One region of the Clostridium sp. BJN0013 genome, then DNA from elsewhere that is predicted to be linked to it. Evidence: predicted binding sites of a transcription regulator. Region 1 holds the regulator's gene; each other region holds the start of a gene.
What was found. The regulator HrcA, encoded in region 1, represses chaperone genes, less so after heat shock. The targets are predictions, from matches to a motif close to TGTTAGCACTCNNNNNNNNNGAGTGCTAACA.

Region 1 (6,898 bases):
CTTTAAAAGGGTATAGACCTGTAATTTCTATGGTATACAGTGGTATATATCCTGTTGATGGAGCAAAATATGGAGAGTTAAAAGAGGCATTGGAGAAACTGCAGGTAAATGATGCAGCTTTAAATTTTGAGCCGGAAACCTCTGTGGCATTAGGTTTTGGATTTAGATGTGGTTTTTTAGGGCTATTACATATGGATGTTATACAGGAAAGAGTAGAGCGAGAATTTAATTTGAACATAATAACTACAGCCCCCTCTGTTATATATAAAATAGGAAAAACAGATGGTACAGTAGTGGAACTTACAAATCCTACCAATATGCCTCCTATTTCAGAAATAGAATATATGAAGGAACCTATAGTGAAAGCGTCTATAATAACTCCTTCTGAATATGTAGGAGCAGTTATGGAGCTTGCACAAAATCGCAGGGGAATTTTTAAGGATATGCAGTATATTGAAACTGCAAGAGTATCGTTAAACTACGATATACCCTTAAATGAGATAATATATAACTTTTTTGATGTTTTAAAATCCAGAACTAGAGGTTATGCATCTTTAGATTATGAATTAAAAGGATATAAGCCAGCTAAATTAGTAAGGCTGGATGTGCTTTTAAATGGAGATATGGTAGATGCATTGTCTATGATTGTTCCAGAAGAAAGAGCCTATGAGAGGGGAAGAGGTATAGCTGAAAAGTTAAAAGGTATAATTCCAAGACAGCTTTTTGAAATACCTATACAAGCTGCTGTAGGTGGAAAAATTATAGCACGAGAAACAGTTAAAGCTATGAGAAAAGATGTACTTGCAAAATGTTATGGAGGAGATATATCAAGAAAGAGAAAATTACTTGAGAAACAAAAAGAGGGAAAAAAGAGAATGAGACAGGTAGGAACGGTAGAAATTCCACAGGAAGCATTTATGGCTATACTGAAAACTGAAGAATAAGAGGTATATTATATGTATGATAATAAAGAAGTAAATGATAATAAGCCCCTATCTTTATATATACATATTCCATTTTGCAAGAAAAAGTGCTTCTATTGTGATTTTCCTTCTTATAGTGGAAAAGAAAAGCTTATGATAGATTATTCAAAAATATTGGCTAAAGATATAGAAACTATAGGAAGTAGAAAAATAAACACTATATTTATAGGTGGGGGAACTCCCACCTATTTATCTTTAGATGCGTGGTATAATATATATAAGTCTATACAAAAATTAAATACCACTGAAGATTTAGAATTCACAGTAGAGGGGAATCCAGGTACATTTACAAAAGAAAAACTTATATTCCTAAAGAATATGGGAGTTAATAGATTAAGCATAGGACTTCAAGCCTGGCAAAATGATATACTTAAAAATTTAGGGAGAATCCATACCTTAGAGGATTTTTTAGAAGGATACAAAATGGCGAGAAATTTTGGATTTTCAAATATAAATGTAGATCTTATATTTGGACTTCCAGAACAAACTTTAGGGATATGGAAAGATTGCCTGGAAAATGTGGTTAAAATTTCACCAGAGCACATATCCTGTTATAGTCTTATCCTGGAAAAAGGTACACCTTTTTATAATCTATATGGAGAAAACAAATTAAATCTTCCCTCGGAAAAAGAAGAGAGAGCAATGTATGATTTTACCTTGGAATTTCTCTTGAAAAAAGGTTACAAACAATATGAAATATCTAATTTTTGCAGAGAGGATAATATGTGCAGGCATAATCTGGTATACTGGGATTTAAATGAGTATGTAGGTTGTGGCGCAGGTGCACATTCCTATGCAGGGGGATACAGGTATAGAAACACAGAAAATATAGAACAATATATTTTAGAAGGCACCAGGGGAAAAATTCTAAAATTGGATAGGCATAAAAATTCCATTTGTAACGATATGGAAGAATTTATGTTTATGGGTCTTAGAAAAGTGAAAGGAATTTCTATAATTGATTTTAATAATAGATTTAATAAAAATATTTATTCAGTATATGGAAAGGTAATAACTAAATATGTAAATAACGAAATGTTAATATTAAAGGATAATAGACTATACCTAAGTAATAGAGGAATGGAGGTATCTAACAGTATAATGTGTGAATTTATACTAAACTAATATCAATTGTATTAGATATTTTGAGAAAACATGAGAAAAGATTATGAATTCAGTTTTAAACCGGGTAAACTAAACTATTTACTTAAATAATATAATTTATATGATGTTGACAAAAAAAATTATGAGTGATATTTTTTAATCATGGTAATTAGCACTCAATGCTAACGAGTGCTAATAAAGAGGTGATATTATGGAAATAGATGAGAGAAAAATAAAAATACTTCAGGCCATAGTAAATGATTATATAAATACGGCAGAGCCTGTAGGATCTAGAACCATAGCTAAAAAATATAATTTAGGTGTAAGTTCAGCTACTATACGGAATGAAATGTCTGATCTGGAAGATATGGGGTATTTGGAACAGCTTCACAGCTCTTCAGGGAGAATACCTTCAAATAAAGGTTATAGACTATATGTAGATGAATTAATGCAAATACCCAATTTAACTCCTGAAGAACTTTATATAATAAAAAGCCAGATAATAGATGTCACTTTATTTGAAGTTGATAAGATAATAAAGCAAGCTATCAATCTTTTGTCACAGTTGACAAAACTTACTTCCATAGTAAAGGCACCATCCATTAAAAAGGGGTATATAAGACATGTGCAACTAATAAATATTGAATCCAGTAAAAATATATTATTAGTGGTAATAGTTGACAGTGGAATTATAAAAAACAATTTGATAAAGGTAGGAAAAGCTATTTCAGATGATGTGCTTAATAAGTTAAGCAATATATTAAATGCCAGACTGAAAAATCTAACTGCAGAGCAAATAAATTTAAAAGTTATAAATAACTTGAGGATAGATTTAAAAGGCTATGAAGATATATTTAATAATATAATATCTGCTTTATATGATAGTCTAAACAGTGTAGATAATTCCCAAATATATATGCAGGGTACTACTAATATATTTAATTATCCAGAGTATAAAGATATAGAAAAAGCAAAAGGATTTTTATCTATGCTGGATAACAAGGATAAGGTAAATGGACTATTAAACAGTGCTTCAAATATTTCAGTGAAGATAGGTGAAGAGAACTATATAGAGGGTGCAGAAAATTGCAGTGTAGTTTGTGCAGTCTATAGTCTCAATGAAAGACCTATAGGTGAAATTGGTGTAATAGGACCTACTAGGATGCCTTATTCAAAAGTTATATCAATATTAGAAAATGTAGTGAGGGAAATGAATTATATATTAAGTCATATTTATTCAGAGGAAAAGTAGAAAAGTGATTAACCTTTTGATTTCTAATAGGGTTTTAAACTGCCTAGCATAGTAGTATAAACTAGTTGTGTAAGTGGTGATAAAATATTAGATTGGAGGAAATTTCTAAAATGTTAAAGGAAGAAGATAAAAATACATCAGATTTTCATGGTGATGTAGAACAGGAAAAAGAAAATATGGACTTTAAGAGTAATGAGGATTTAGAAAATGATAAAGACACTGATTTAGAAACAGAAGTAGATGAAGAAAAGGAAGAAGCAGAAAATATAGAAGAGGATGAAACTTTAGAGTCAAATCCAGAAGAAGAGTTGAAAAGTGAAAATATTAAATTGAAATCTGAAAATGAAAAAATACACAATGAATTTAAAACTTTACAAGATAGACTAGCAAGAACTGCAGCAGAATATGACAATTTTAGAAAAAGAACAGCTAAAGAGAAAGAAGCTATTTATTCTGATGCCTGTAAAGATATATTAAAGGATATATTACCTGTTCTAGATAATCTGGAAAGAGCAGTGGAAGTAGAAGGGAATATAGATGACTTAAAAAAAGGCGTGGAAATGACAATTAAACAATTTAAAACTGCATTTGAAAAATTAAATGTAGAAGAAATCTCTACAGAAGGGGAGTTTGATCCTAATATTCATAATGCAGTTATGCACATAGAAGATGATAAATATGATAAAAATTCTATTGTAGAGGTGTTTCAAAAAGGATATAAAAGGGAAGATAAAGTAATAAGGTATAGTATGGTTAAAGTGGCTAATTAAGTTTTTAATGTATAAAGCTAAATTATATCAAGTGACTCTTAGGTTCAAATGAAGTTTGTTAATAAATAATACTTTTCGCCATCTGAACCTTAGGAGAACTTATCCAGAGGGCGCAACAGTGCTTAATTTCTCACTTTGAAAAGGCTGGGTCATTAGCCAATTGCCGTCTTCGAATAAATAAGAGGTATACAAGATAAATCTCAACTGAGTTAAATTTAGGAGGTAAATTAACATGTCAAAAGTAATAGGTATTGATTTAGGAACAACAAATTCCTGTGTTGCAGTTATGGAAGGTGGAGACCCGGTAGTAATAGCAAACTCAGAAGGTGCAAGAACAACTCCCTCTGTAGTATCTTTTCAGGCAAACGGAGAGAGATTGGTAGGTCAGGTTGCTAAAAGACAGTCAATAACAAATCCTGATAAAACAATAATTTCAATAAAGAGGGAAATGGGAACAAATCATAAAGTTAATATAGATGGAAAACAATACACACCACAGGAGATATCTGCAATGGTGCTTCAGAAAATAAAAGCAGATGCAGAGGCTTATTTAGGAGAAACTGTTACACAGGCAGTTATAACAGTACCTGCATATTTTAATGATAGTCAGAGACAGGCAACTAAAGATGCAGGAAAAATTGCAGGACTTGAAGTGCTTAGGATAATAAATGAACCTACGGCTGCAGCTCTTGCCTATGGAATGGATAAAATGGATACAAATCAGAGAATATTTGTATATGACTTAGGGGGAGGTACCTTTGATGTATCCATATTGGAACTTGGAGATGGCGTATTTGAAGTTAAGGCTACAAATGGAGATACCCATTTAGGCGGAGATGATTTCGATAAAAAAATAATAGATTATATAGCAGATACTTTTAAAGCTGATAATGGCATAGATTTAAAAAATGATAAAATGGCACTTCAAAGATTAAAGGAAGGTGCCGAAAAAGCTAAAATTGAGTTATCATCTTCAACTCAAACCAATATAAACTTACCGTTTATTACAGCAGATGCTACAGGACCAAAACATATAGATATGAGTTTAACAAGAGCAAAATTTAATGAACTTACACAGGACTTGGTTGACAGAACAATAGAACCTATGAGAAAAGCATTAAATGATGCAGGGCTTACAATAAATGATATAAATAAAGTTATATTGGTAGGTGGATCTACAAGAATACCTGCTGTTCAAGAAGCAGTAAAAAGTTTTACAGGTAAAGAACCATCTAAAGGGGTTAACCCTGATGAATGTGTGGCTATGGGTGCAGCTATCCAGGCAGGAGTTTTAACTGGGGATGTAAAAGATGTATTGCTTCTTGATGTAACTCCGCTTACTCTTGGAATTGAAACTTTAGGAGGAGTTGCTACTCCTTTAATTGAGAGAAATACTACAATACCTACTAAGAAGAGTCAAGTATTTTCAACTGCAGCAGATGGTCAGACTTCTGTGGAAATCCATGTAGTTCAAGGAGAAAGACAAATGGCTGCAGATAATAAGACCCTTGGAAGATTTACTCTGTCAGGTATAGCTCCAGCTCCAAGAGGAGTGCCGCAAATTGAAGTTACTTTTGATATAGATGCAAATGGCATAGTAAATGTATCTGCCAAGGATAAGGGAACTGGCAAGGAAGCTAATATTACAATTACAGCTTCTACTAATTTAAGTAATGATGAAATAGATAAGGCTGTAAAGGAAGCTGAAAAGTTTGAAGAGCAAGACAAGAAGAGAAAAGAATCCATAGAGATAAAGAATAATGCAGATCAGGTGGTATATCAGACAGAGAAGACTTTGAAAGATTTAGGAGATAAGGTTTCAAGTGAAGATAAAAAAGCTATAGAAGAAAAAGTTGAAGCTGTTAAGAAAGTGAAAGATGGAGATGATCTTGAAGCAATTAAGAAGGCTACAGAAGATTTAACACAGACTTTCTATGGAATTACATCAAAAATATATAGTCAAAATGCCCAGCCTGGACCGGATGCAGGAGCAAACCCAGGGGGAACAACAGGAAATACAGATTCTAAAGATGACAATGTAGTTGATGCAGATTATAAAGTAGATGATGATAAATAATATTTTCTCTTCACGATTATATAATAAATGTGTATAATAATAATAGTTAAGGGATGAGTTTCTGGCTCTTCCCTTAATTTAAGTAGAAATTGTAATTTATACTTTTGTTTTAGGTGGTGAAAAACATAAAAATGGCAAAAAAAGATTATTATGAAATCTTGGGACTGGAGAAAGGAGCCAGTGATCAGGATATAAAAAAGGCTTTTAGAAAATTAGCATTAAAATACCACCCAGATAGAAATCCAAATGATAAGAAAGCAGAAGAGAAATTTAAGGAGATAAATGAAGCATATCAAGTACTTACAGATCCTCAGAAAAAAACCCAGTATGATCAGTTTGGTACCACTGATTTTAATGGTGGAGGATTTCAAGGTGGTTTTGGAGGATTTGATTTTTCGGATCTGGGGGGGTTTGGAGATATATTTGACTCTTTCTTTGGAGGTGGATTTTCTTCTGGAAAAAGAAAAAATGGACCAGAAAGAGGTTCTGATCTTGAATATACATTGAGTTTGACCTTTGAAGAAGCAGTTTTTGGTGTGGAAAAGGAAATACCTGTAACTAGAGATGAAAGATGTGAAGTTTGTAATGGGACAGGTGCAAAAAAAGGAAGTCATCCTCACACCTGTGATAAATGCGGTGGTACAGGTCAGGTTAGACATCAGAGAAGTACTCCACTTGGAAATTTCGTTACCATGACTACCTGTGATAAATG
Region 2 (6,898 bases), 500 kb from region 1:
TGCCAGGGAAAATAATATAACAGTTTAGTTAGAGTGTGTCTGAAAACAATGCAACAATAAATTACTTAGATAAAATAAAAATAGCAGCAATATAAACAAAAGCAAGGAAAGAATCAGCAAGCTTGTCATAACGAGTTGCAATTCTTCTAAAATGTTTGATTTTGTTAAAGAAACATTCAACTAAATGACGTTCCTTGTACAGCCACCAGTCACAATTCCATGGTTCTCTTACATTTGATTTTGGTGGAATAGTATATGAGGATTTCTTTGAAGTAATATATTCTCTAATTTCATTTGTGCCATATGCCTTATCTGCCAGGATATTGCTGCCTTCTATATCAACGTTGGAAAGAACATCTACGGCCTGTGTACTGTCGTGTAGATTGCCAGATGATAATTGAAAATGGATTGGATTGCCAAGTCCATCAACAACTGCATGAATTTTTGTTGTATGTCCGCCGCGACTCAGTCCAATATGCTGTTTTGTTTCGCTGTTTACAGCCCCTTTTTAGCACCAGCACTGTGCTGGTGGGCTTTTATACATGTTGAATCAATGCTTAAATTTTCATAATCTGCATCTGAGGTTAACTCTTTAAAAATTGTTAATAAAGTACCATCGTTACGCCACTTACAAAAACGACTGTATACAGTTTTCCATGAACCGAAGCGTTCTGGTAAATCACGCCATGCTGCACCACTTCTTGCAATCCATAGTATGGCATTAAATATAAGTCGGTTGTCTTTTGGAGGTCGTCCTGTTTTTGCTATTGGAATTAAGTTTTTTATTTGATCCCATTGTTCATCTGATATTTCATAACGCTTCTGTGACATATTTGCACCCTCCAAGTTTTTTATCTTATTTTACCTAAAACTCGGTTCTTTCGCAATATTTAGTTTTCAGACACACCCTAGTTAAAATAATTTTTACAAATAAGTATTTTGTATTAGGTTAAAATATATAAAGTAAGCTTTTAATTCAAGATAGTAAATTGAATATAGTTCATATTAAAATATAAGATGGATCAGAGGATAAGTTATATGTTAAAACATGTTGAGAAAAATTTTAAATATTATAAACTTTATTTTGTGTTGTTGATTGTATTTTCCATATTTATTATTTTAGCCTATACATATTATCATGAATATAGATATCTATTTTCAGAACCTACTAAACTAAAAGGTTTAGTAATGTCTTATGGCAAGTATAGTGTATTGGCATTTATAGTTATTCAAATTTTACAGGTGGTGGCTTTTTTCATACCGGGAGAGATTATTCAAATTGCAGGAGGATATATATATGGAGCATTTTTAGGAAGTGTAGTATCCATTATAGGCATAATTATAGGCAATATAATTGCCTATAGTATGTCTAGGTACTATGGAAGACCTTTTGTAAATAAAATAATATCCAATAAAAATTTAACATCCTTTCAGAAAATATTAGATTTAGGTAGTATTAATATTATAGTGTTTATACTATATTTAATTCCTGGAATACCTAAGGATATTTTAGCCTATATATGTGGTATATCTAAAATTAAATTTAAAAATTTTATAATTTGTTCTTTATTGGGAAGATTACCGGCAATAGTATTATCTGCTTATTTTGGAGCTGAAATATATTCTGGCAATAAAATAGTAATAATAAGTATAGTTGTTATAACTGTATTTTTATTTATTGTAGGAATTTTTAAAGGAGAAAAAATATTAATCAAGTTCTTCAAAAATAAAGCATCTCAAAGCAATGAACAACTTTAGTGGTCTAATATATGTTCCTTTTTAGTTAAATGTTACCATCATTTCAATTTTAATATATATTTTTATTTTATGAGTTAAATTATACCAATTTTGTATATATATAGATGTAATTAGAAAATACTAATAATATATGATATATGTGAAATTATTAGTAATAAGGTGAAATAGGGATATAATTAAAGTATAACCCATATTTTTTAGCCTAAATAGTTCAATAAGTGGAAAATTCAAATTTGAAAATATAAATGCTATTCATTATTATAATAATTGTATTAGCACTCATAATTAATGAGTGCTAACAATAAGACTAAAAATAATTTAAAATAAATTCAAAGTATTTTTAAGGAGGGGTTTAGATGAAAATTAGACCACTTGGAGACAGAGTTGTAATTAAAAAAATTGAGGCAGAGGAAACTACAAAAAGTGGTATCGTTTTGCCAGGAAGTGCTAAGGAGAAACCACAAGAAGCAGAAATTGTGGCAGTAGGACCTGGTGGAGTGATAGATGGAAAAGAAATTAAAATGGAAGTTAAAGTAGGGGATAGAGTATTGTTCTCTAAATATGCTGGAAATGAAGTAAAAATAGATGGAGTGGAATATACTATTCTAAGACAGGATGACATACTTGCTATAATTGAGTAGTAAATTAAAGTGTAATGTTAAAAACAAATAAGTATATATAACGGAAGTTGTAAGGAGGGTTTTTTATGGCAAAAAGTGTTTTGTTCAGTGAAGATGCTAGAAAAAAGATGCAAGAAGGTGTAGATAAATTAGCTAATACAGTAAAAGTTACCCTTGGACCTAAGGGGAGAAATGTAGTACTTGACAAGAAGTTTGGTTCTCCACTTATAACAAATGATGGAGTTACAATAGCAAAGGAAATAGAATTAGAGGAACCTTATGAAAACATGGGAGCGCAGCTTGTAAAAGAAGTTGCTACAAAAACTAATGATGTAGCAGGAGATGGAACAACTACAGCTACATTACTTGCTCAGGCTATAATAAGAGAAGGATTAAAAAATGTTACAGCTGGAGCAAATCCTATGCTTATAAGACAGGGTATAAAAATAGCAGTAGATAAGGCCGTAGAAGAAATAAAGAAAGTTTCAAGAAGTGTGAAAGGTAAAGAAGATATAGCAAGGATTGCGGCTATATCAGCTTCTGACGAGGAAATTGGTAAATTAATAGCTGATGCTATGGAAAAAGTAGGTAATGAAGGAGTTATAACTGTTGAAGAGTCAAAGACTATGGGAACAGAGTTAGATGTAGTTGAAGGTATGGAATTTGACAGAGGTTATTTAAGTGCATACATGGTAACTGATACAGAAAAGATGGAAGCTGTATTAGATGATCCTTATATTTTAATCACAGATAAGAAAATATCTACTATTCAAGATATACTTCCATTGCTAGAAAAAATAGTACAACAGGGGAAGAAATTACTTATAATAGCTGAAGATGTTGAAGGAGAAGCACTTACAACTTTAGTTGTTAACAAATTAAGGGGAACATTTACTTGTGTGGCAGTAAAGGCACCAGGTTTTGGTGATAGAAGAAAGGAAATGCTCCAGGACATAGCAATACTTACTGATGGTAAGGTAATATCAGAAGAGTTGGGAAGAGACTTAAAGGAAGTTTCATTAGAGGATCTCGGAAGAGCAGAATCAGTAAAAATTGATAAAGAAAATACTACCATAGTAAATGGAAGAGGGGATAAAAAATCTATACAAGATAGAGTATCCCAGATTAAAGCACAGATAGAAGAAACTACTTCTGAATTCGATAAAGAAAAGTTACAGGAAAGGCTTGCAAAACTTTCAGGCGGAGTAGCTGTAATAAAAGTTGGAGCAGCAACAGAAACTGAATTGAAAGAAAAGAAAATGAGAATAGAAGATGCCCTTGCAGCTACAAAGGCTGGTGTTGAAGAGGGTATGGGACCAGGAGGAGGAACTGCATATGTAAATGCAATCCCAGAGGTTTCAAAACTTACTTCAGATGTGGCTGATGTAAAAGTTGGTATAGACATAATAACAAAAGCATTAGAAGAACCAGTTAGACAGATAGCAGCTAATGCAGGAGTAGAAGGTTCTGTGATAATTGAAAAAGTTAAAAATAGTGAACCAGGTATAGGATATGATGTGCTAACTGATAAGTATGTAAATATGATAGAGAAGGGAATTGTAGATCCTACTAAAGTAACAAGATCAGCACTTCAAAATGCAGCATCTGTAGCAGCTATATTCTTAACTACAGAAGCAGCAGTGGTAGATATACCAGAAAAGAATAATACAGGAATGCCAGGAGCACCAGGAGCACCAGGAATGGGCGGAATGGAAGGAATGTACTAAAAAAGATGTATAACTTAAAACTAACCCAGTATCTAAGTAGATATTGGGTTAGTTTTTGTTTTAAGAATATTATAAAATCACGTTGACAAAAACTAAAAAATTGAATAAAATAGTGTAAATAGTTAATAGGATAGAGGGAAATATATTAAAATTCGTAAAAAATTAAATAGGGTTTTTATTCAATTCATATATCCTGAATATGGTAAGGAAATGTCTTCAGGAAACCATAAATTTCTGACTATCATTGGAATTATTATCGTAAAGCCATATTAATTTTCTTTAAGTGAATTTAATATGGTTTTTTTATTAGATTGTATTTTAAGAATATTTTATAAAATAATTTAGAATTGGAGTGGTTTTAATTGGCAAAGATTTTAAAGGAGGCTTATACTTTTGATGATGTACTTCTAATACCAAATAAATCTGAAGTTTTGCCTGGGGAGGTTCTATTAAATACTAATTTGACTAAAAATATAAAATTAAATATACCTCTTGTAAGTGCTAGCATGGATACAGTTACAGATTCAAAAATGGCTATTGCTATGGCAAGAGAAGGTGGTATAGGAATTATACATAAAAATATGTCTATAGAACATCAGGCTATGGAAGTGGACAAGGTAAAAAGGCAGGAAAATGGTGTAATTACAGATCCATTTTATCTTTCACCGGATAATAGTATAAATGATGCATTAGCACTTATGAGTAAATATAGAATATCAGGTATTCCAATTACTGTAAATTACAAATTAGTAGGTATAATTACTAATAGAGATATAATTTTTGAAACAGATTATGATAGAAAGATTTCAGAAGTTATGACCTATAAAAATCTTATAACGGCCCCAGAAAATACTACTATTGAAGAAGCTAAGGAAATATTGAAAGCCCATAAAATAGAGAAACTTCCATTGGTAGATAGCAAAAATAATTTACGAGGACTTATAACTATAAAAGATATAGAAAAAGTGAAAAAATTCCCTAATGGAGCAAAAGATATAAAGGGAAGACTTTTATGTGGTGCTGCGGTAGGAGTAACCAAAGATATGATGGACAGGGTAAATGCCTTAGTTAGAGTAGGAGTAGATGTAATAACTGTAGATACATCCCATGGACATTCACAGGGAGTGTTAAATGCAGTGAAAATTATAAAAGAGAAGTATCCTGACATAGAAATTATTGCAGGAAATGTTGCAACTGCAGAAGCTACCAGAGATTTAATTGAGGCAGGTGCAGATTCAATTAAAGTAGGAATAGGACCAGGTTCCATATGTACCACAAGGATAATATCGGGAGTGGGGGTACCACAGCTTACGGCAGTAATGGATTGTGTGGAAGAAGCTAATAAGTATGATGTTCCAATTATTGCAGATGGAGGAATAAAATATTCAGGAGATATAGTAAAGGCATTGGCAGCAGGAGCCAAGGTAGTTATGATGGGGTCTATGTTTGCAGGTTGTGAAGAAGCCCCAGGTGAAACGGAGATATATAAGGGAAGAAGTTATAAGGTATATAGAGGAATGGGTTCTTTAGCTGCCATGGCTTGTGGAAGTAAAGATAGATATTTTCAAGAAGGAAATAAAAAATTAGTCCCAGAAGGTGTTGAAGGAAGGGTACCTTATAAAGGACCTCTAGCAGACACTATATTTCAGCTTTTAGGAGGAATACGCTCAGGTATGGGATTATTAGGAGCGCCTACTCTAAAGGACTTATATGAAAAAGCTACTTTTGTAGTTCAGTCTTCCGCAGGTCTTAGAGAAAGTCATCCTCATGATATATCTATGACTAGAGAAGCTCCTAATTATAGTATTGCACAATAATAAGAGTGTATTAATATTAGATATTATTATAATGAAATGGAGAATTATCTTTGAGTATTGATGGTGGATATTAATAGTTGTAGAATATAGGAATAAACTATAATTAATTTTCACAAAATATAAGGATGAATTTGAACAAAAGCAGTTAAGTAAATTTTACATTGGGAGGACACTAATGGGAAGAGAATTAGTTATTGTAGTTGATTTTGGGGGACAATATAATCAACTTATAGCAAGAAGGGTTAGAGAAAATAATGTATACTGTGAAATAGTCCCTTATACTTATTCTGTAGATAAAATACAAGAAAAAAACCCCAAGGGAATAATATTTACAGGAGGGCCTAATAGTGTATATGATAATAATGCTCCTAAAATAAGTGAGGACATATTTGAAATAGGTGTGCCAGTTTTAGGTATATGTTATGGTCATCAGCTTATATGTACTACATTGGGGGGAAAAGTTGAAAGTGCAGAGGTAAGGGAATATGGAAAAACGGATGTGGTTCTCAATAATAGCAGTGATTTATTTTCTGGTATAGATAAAAATGAAAGTTGTTGGATGAGTCATACAGATTTTGTATCACAACCTCCGGAAGGATTTAAAATAATAGGAAAGTCAGGAGAAAGTCCTGTAGCTGCCGTAGAGAATATTAATAAAAAAATATATGGAGTTCAGTTTCATCCTGAAGTTGAACACACGCCTTTTGGCAAAAAAATGCTTTCTAATTTTTTATTTGACATATGCAATTTAAAAGGAGATTGGTCTATGTCTTCTTTTGTGGATGAAAAGATAAAATCAATAAAAGAAGAAGTTGGAGATAAAAAGGTAATATGTGCCATGTCCGGTGGAGTAGATTCTTCAGTAGCAGCAATGATTGTACATAAGGCTGTAGGAAAGCAGCTTACTTGTATATTTGTAGATCATGGTCTTCTAAGAAAAGATGAAGGAGATCAGGTTGAAGATATATTTAAAAAA
Region 3 (6,898 bases), 1.7 Mb from region 1:
GAAAAGAAAATCCCTGGCAAGTTGTATAAGGAGGGCGCAACCTCCTTTAATTTTAATATTTATAAAATAAAAAATAGCAAAATCAACTGCTATTATATTGAATTTCTATTCAAATATGTTATAATACAATATATACAAAACACACAATTATACCATATGACTACTATACCATATTACAAATCATATGTCAAGTATTTTGTTTAATTTTTTAAGGGGTGATAATTATGAACCTGCTTGAAATGTTTAATTCTCTCAATAACATTGAAAAATCAAAGGATATAACTGAACTTTTAAAATTAAATAAACATCTAAAAAAACAAAATCTTTTTCTCAAAGAATGGGATGTAAAAGATATTATAGAAACAAGAAATATTACTTTAAAAGCTCAGGGCAGACTGGAACTTAATATGAATATTTTAAAAGATATTATAAGAGAGCTCGCATATTCTCCTTATGTAAATCAGCATAATTTAGTTGAAAATATTAATGATATCTATGAAATATTCCATTATATAAAAAATCACACATCAGACTTTCTTGAAGATGAAGAAATATTTAAAGCTATAATGTTCCTTTTTAATAAAGTTTATAATGGTTCCACAGAACTTATGAAAGGAAAGGGTATCGAAAGAATTGTAAATAATTTTAGAAGTGGTAGAGAACTTACTGATATGGAAGATGAGGAGGGAGATGAGTATTGAAGACTTTGCCCAAAAGTATGGAAGCAGGTGTTCTTTTAATTTTTAAAGAATTAGTTATAAGGTATACAAAAGGAGAAAGCAGTTCTATAAAGGAGGACAATGCCATTAATATTCTCAATTCCATATACTATTCCATAAATGCCTATATACAAAATTATGGAGGACAAAATAGATGTTATACTTTAATCTATGAAATAGATGTTAAATTTATATATAAAGAAGGTGTTGAACTTGTTAAAAAACATACTGAAGAGTGTAGGGAGTTCTATAAAAATATAAAAGAAAATAAACTTAATATTCCTCTAGAGATTTATAATGATACAATAGATAACTTAGGCGATTTTTTCAATAATTATGATGAGATTTTTGCAGCTTATGATATACCCTGCAGCGTCGATTATCCACTTATGTTTGATAATATGAATTTAACAGGTATTTTTTATATAAAGCAGTATCTTGAAAAATTAAAAATAGAAACTGATTTTTGTAATTTTTTCAAACAATCTTCCATTAGAAAAGTACTCAGGGATTATGGCAAAAAATATAAAATAAATATTATAAAATCTCCAATTAATGTATTTCAGGTGCTCTTAGATCAATCTATTTTTGTGATTTTATGTGGAAACAATGAAATTACTCTTGAAATTTCACCACATGACAGGGAAGTAATGAAAAGAAGTTTACTTGAAAAAAATAGAGAGGAATTAAAAAGTATCTTAAAGGAAATCTTTAAAGGGGTAATCGTTAAATTTAATATTAGAGATAAAAAGCTTATAGAGTATATAAAAAGATATAAAAGTTCATTTATAGTACGATTTTTAAATGCTTACGATAATGGAAATCTGTCAAATATGATTATTATAGAAAAGGAAGAATCTAAAGAAGATAAAATTATCTTTAAAAAAGGCAGCAAAATGAGTAATTATAAGTTCGCTTCTATTGTAGAGGAGGTAATGGAATGTAGATATATTGAGGATAAAATTAATATTATATCTTCGAATTTAAAGTCATTTGAAGACTATATAGATCTTTTGGATTCCGAGTGCCTATTTGGCAGTGAATATATAGAAGTATTCAAGACACTAGGAGATATGCCTCTGGCTGTACTTGGTAGAACAGTATTTTATGATGATTTAAACTACAATTCTCTGAATTTATCCTGTGAGAAATTAACTAAATATAAGGATAATATGGAATCAGAATGGCAGAATTATTTCATTGAATTTTTATTGAGTTTACCAGAGAAAAGGATAAAAAATGTGGAAAATTTAATAGTTAAAATAGATTTAGAGGAAAATTTAATTTAAAAATGTATTGACAAAGGAAAAATAATTGCTAAAATAAAATTAGCACTCAAGTATTATAAGTGCTAACAAAAATGTACTTAAATACCTTTAAAATAAGGTTATATCAAAATTACAAAATGTATCTATGTAATAATATAGTAATGATGAAAAATACAGTATTAATTACATAGATTTTATGTGATCTATATATTATTAAAGTTTTAAGCCATATATTTTACATATTAAAGAAAGGAAATGATAAAATGACTACAAAACAGTTTAAAGCAGAATCAAAGAGGCTGCTTGACTTGGTTATTAACTCTATTTATACCAATAAAGAGATATTTTTAAGAGAACTTATATCCAATGCCAGTGATGCAATTGATAAAAGTTATTACCGTTCGCTTGTTGATGAAAATGTTACTTTTAACAGAGATGATTTTTATATTAGAATTACTGCAGATAAAGAAAACAGAACACTTACAATTTTTGATACAGGAATAGGTATGACAGAAGAAGAACTTGAAAATAATCTGGGTACTATTGCAAAAAGTGGTTCTTTTGCCTTTAAAAATGAAAATGAATTGAAAGAAGGAGTGGATATTATAGGTCAATTTGGAGTTGGCTTTTATTCTGCTTTTATGGTATCTGATTTAGTTACGGTAAAAAGTCGTGCCATTAATTCAGATAAGGCATATAAATGGGAATCAAAAGGGGTAGAAGGTTACACTATTGAAAGCTGTGAAAAAGAAGATGTGGGAACTGAAGTCATATTAAAAATTAAACAAGACACAGAAGATGAAAAGTACAGTGAATTTTTAGATGAATATAAAATAAAATCTTTAATAAAGAAATACTCTGATTTTATAAAATATCCTATTAAAATGATGGTAAAGAAAAGTAAATTGAAAGAAGGCAGCGACAAGGATTATGAAGACTATTTTGAAGATGAAACTTTAAACAGCATGGTGCCTATCTGGAGAAAAAATAAAAATGAATTAAAACCTGAGGATTATGAGCAGTTTTACATGGATAAACATTTTGGCTATGAAAAACCTCTTAAAACAATTCATGCCAGTGTAGAAGGGGTAACAAGTTATAATACCTTGCTTTTTATTCCTGCAAGAGCACCTTATGATTTTTATACAAAGGAATTTCAAAAGGGATTGGAACTTTATTCAAATGGTGTACTGATAATGGAAAAGTGTGCTGATTTATTACCAGATTATTTTAGTTTTGTGCAAGGGCTGGTTGATTCTGCCGATCTTTCCCTTAATATTTCAAGAGAACTTCTGCAGCATGACAGACAGCTTAAATTTATTGCTAAAAAAATAAAAGAAAAGATTAAAAGTGAACTTTTACTTATGCTGAAAAATGATAGGGAAAAGTATAATGAGTTTTATAAAAACTTTGGAAGACAGCTTAAATATGGTGTTTATTCTGATTTTGGAATGAATAAAGATGTACTTAAGGATTTATTAATGTTCTACTCTTCCACAGAGAAAAAACTTGTAAGTCTTGATGAATATATATCCCGTATGAAAAATGAGCAGAAATTTATATATTATGCATCGGGAGAAAGTATAGAAAAAATTGATAAATTGCCTCAAACTGAACTGGTTAAAGATAAGGGCTTTGAAATATTATATTTTACTGATGATGTAGATGAATTTGCTATTAAAATGCTTGTAAAATATGATGAAAAAGAATTTAAATCTGTTTCCAGTAAGGATTTAGGTTTTGAATCCGATGAAAAAGAAAGTGATAAAGAAACAGAAGAAAATAAGGAACTATTTGATTTTATGAAAGAAGCTTTAAAGGATAAAGTAAAAGAAGTAAAGGCATCCAAACGTTTGAAGACCCATCCTGTTTGTCTTGCAAGCAGTGGAGAACTTTCTATTGAAATGGAGAAAGTGCTTAATATGACGCCGGAAAATCAAAATATTAAAGCGGATAAAATTTTGGAGATAAATACAAATCATGAAATGTTTAATGCTGTTAAACAGGCTTTTACAGAGGACAAAGATAAATTAAAAATGCTTTCCAATGTTTTGTATAATCAGGCATTGTTAATTGAGGGGCTTTCTGTAGATGATCCTGTACAGTTTGCAAATGATGTGTGTTCTTTAATTAAATAAAAAGATTTAAATAACATAAAAAGAGAGAATCTTGAAATACAGATTCTCTTTTTGCACGTAATTTGATTTATAGTCATTATTGTATTTCTTAATTTTTTATGCTACTATAGATGTTATTAATCAATAGCTGAATAAGTTTATACAAATTTTGAAGTATTTACATATGTATTTAATTCCTATAAACTCAGCAAGTATATCATAAAGCATCTTTAAAAAATTATCAGTTATTTTTAGATATCTTATAGGTAGCTCTGGAGCTTGTAGGTAAAGGAGAGAGCTAATAATGAATCGGTTTTATGGCAATATTTTGACTTTTGGGCATTTTACTGCAGATTTTTATCAGGGTGCATTACCTGCACTGCTTCCTTTTTTGGTTTCGGACAAACACTTTAGTTATGTGGCTGCTGCTTTTTTAATTTTTTCAGCTAATATAAGTTCCTCTATAATACAGCCTTTATTTGGAATATGTTCAGATAGAATTTCTGTACCATGGACATTGCCTTTTGGAGTATTATTGGCAGGAATCAGTTTTGGCATGTCGGGAATTGTGGATAATTACTGGATTATGGCTGTCTTTATAGCACTAAGTGGTGTTGGAATAGCTTCTTTTTTATAAATGTCAGCAATGTTTTTATAGCAACTGTGCTGTTAATTCCAATAGGTCTTTCTCTTTATGCACCCTATAGTCCCATGGTAGTATTAGGGCAAAAGTATTTGCCAAACCATATGGGGCTGGCCTCAGGAGTTACCCTAGGATTGGCAGTTACCATGGGAGGAGTAATTTCACCTGTACTTGGGTGGATATCAGATAATTATGGAATTCATGCAGCAGTATCTAGCCTGACTATATTACCAATTATTGCAGTATTTTTAACACTTACTCTTACTATACCTAAGGTGGATTTAAATAGAGACAATGTAAATGAGGCAAAATTCAATATGACCAGGTAAAATATTTTAGAAGATTAGATATCTGCTTTGGCATTATTAAAATTAGAAGTTTGGGATAAAAGCATTCCTGACAGCATTAGAAAACAGCCTAAATATTCCTTTAATTGTAAATGCTCATTTAAAAGTATCATACCTCCAAGGGTTGCGAAAACAGATTCCATGCTGAGTATTATTGCTGCATGGGAAGGTCTGGCATGTTTTTGTCCTATTATTTGTAAGGTATAAGCTATTCCTACGGAAAATATTCCACCATAAAGTATAGGTATAAGAGCTTCATATACACTGGAAATAGTTGTTTTTTCAAAAATAAGTGATACTATCATGCTAAGTATAGAGCAGGTTAGGGTTTGTACAAAAGATAATCTTAATGCATCTACCTTTTTTATAAAGTAATCTATAGCTAATATATGTAATGCCCAGAAAAATGCACCTATAATTTCCAATAAATCCCCTTGACTTATGGAAAAATTTTCATTGATGGTTAAAAAGTATAAACCAATGGCAGTTATAATTACACTGACCCAGATAGTTAAGGGTATATTTCTTTTAAAAAAAATGCTTATAATAGGTACAAATACCATATATAATCCTGTTATAAATGCAGCTTTTCCGGCAGAAGTGTAATTTAGTCCTATCTGTTGAAGAGAAGCTCCAAAAAAAAGTACACATCCAGTTATGATTCCTGCAATTATGAAGTTATATTGTTTATGGTAATTATTTGTATTTTGTTTCGGAGTTTTATTAAAATATAATAACAGAGGAATTAAAGAAATGCCTCCCAGTGCAAATCTAATTCCATTGAAAGCAAAAGGTCCTATGTATTCTGCACCAACCTTTTGAGCTACGAAGGCTAGTCCCCATATGGCTGCTGTTATTAAAAGAAGTATGTTGGATTTTAATTCTTGTTTTTTCATTCAATAATTCACCTACCTGATTTAAAGTATTTTATATTTAAGCAACATTATAATGATATCACAATAGTTTCTTTAATTACAATGTATTTATCGGAATGCTGTAAGTAGCTAATGCTCCTACCTTCTTCAAAGTGGGAGATAAGCACTGCTACACATATGGATAAATTCTTTCCCTAAAGGATAACGTATTCTAAGTGCTAAAGACACTAAGAATACTGTTAATAAGGTTCAGGTGGAGAAGAGGCGTTTCTCATGTGAAAACTCCACATGAACCTAAGAATTACTTGATCTTTAATTGAAATTGCTATTAATTTTACAAATATTTAAAGAAGGTGTAATAAAATGGATATAAATTCAATTGAAATAAAAAAGGAAATAGACAGGGTTTTTAATCTTCAGGTAAATAATAAATGGAAATTAAGAAGAAGTAGTGCCAGGGACAGAATTAAAAAATTAAAGATGCTAAAGAGCTATATAATAAATTATATGGAAGAGATTGAAAAGGCACTGTATGATGATTTTAAAAAGCCAGAAGAAGAGGTGCTTTCGACAGAAATTTATCCTGTTATATCGGAGATTAAGCATGCCATAAAAAATTTACATAAATGGATGAAAGACAAAAAAGTAAAGACTCCTATTGCTTATTTTGGAGCTGTATGCAAAATAAGATATGAATCAAAAGGTGTTTCTCTAATAATTTCCCCTTGGAATTTTCCATTTCAACTGGCTGTATCACCACTTGTCTCTGCCATTGCAGCAGGAAATTGTGTAATATTAAAACCTTCAGAGTACGCACCTTTTACCGCAGAATGTATAAAAAAAATACTTTCTTGTATGTTTGAAGAGAACGAAGTAGCTGTATTTCAAGGAGACTATAGAATTTCTAAGATGCTTCTGGAAAAACCTTT

Region 2: the regulator HrcA is predicted to act here: its motif matches at 2,029-2,059, upstream of groES (co-chaperone GroES).
Region 3: the regulator HrcA is predicted to act here: its motif matches at 2,046-2,076, upstream of htpG (molecular chaperone HtpG).

Annotation. Positions count from the first base shown of each region.
Region 1 is NZ_CP162495.1:3,220,123-3,227,020, reverse strand. Features, by position in the region: gene lepA (translation elongation factor 4) at 1-944, shown strand, start outside; gene hemW (radical SAM family heme chaperone HemW) at 957-2,108, shown strand; gene hrcA (heat-inducible transcriptional repressor HrcA) at 2,299-3,339, shown strand; gene grpE (nucleotide exchange factor GrpE) at 3,450-4,109, shown strand; gene dnaK (molecular chaperone DnaK) at 4,342-6,186, shown strand; gene dnaJ (molecular chaperone DnaJ) at 6,318-6,898, shown strand, end outside.
Region 2 is NZ_CP162495.1:3,724,251-3,731,148, reverse strand. Features, by position in the region: gene AB3K27_RS19290 (DNA-3-methyladenine glycosylase) at 1-28, shown strand, start outside; partial or broken gene AB3K27_RS19285 (IS5 family transposase) at 62-831, opposite strand; gene AB3K27_RS19280 (TVP38/TMEM64 family protein) at 1,039-1,758, shown strand; gene groES (co-chaperone GroES) at 2,115-2,399, shown strand; gene groL (chaperonin GroEL) at 2,465-4,105, shown strand; gene guaB (IMP dehydrogenase) at 4,468-5,922, shown strand; gene guaA (glutamine-hydrolyzing GMP synthase) at 6,098-6,898, shown strand, end outside.
Region 3 is NZ_CP162495.1:1,482,762-1,489,659, forward strand. Features, by position in the region: gene AB3K27_RS07575 (D-isomer specific 2-hydroxyacid dehydrogenase family protein) at 1-29, shown strand, start outside; gene AB3K27_RS07580 (DUF6323 family protein) at 225-701, shown strand; gene AB3K27_RS07585 (DUF6179 domain-containing protein) at 698-2,008, shown strand; gene htpG (molecular chaperone HtpG) at 2,251-4,125, shown strand; partial or broken gene AB3K27_RS07595 (MFS transporter) at 4,409-5,076, shown strand; gene AB3K27_RS07600 (DMT family transporter) at 5,091-5,990, opposite strand; gene AB3K27_RS07605 (aldehyde dehydrogenase family protein) at 6,333-6,898, shown strand, end outside.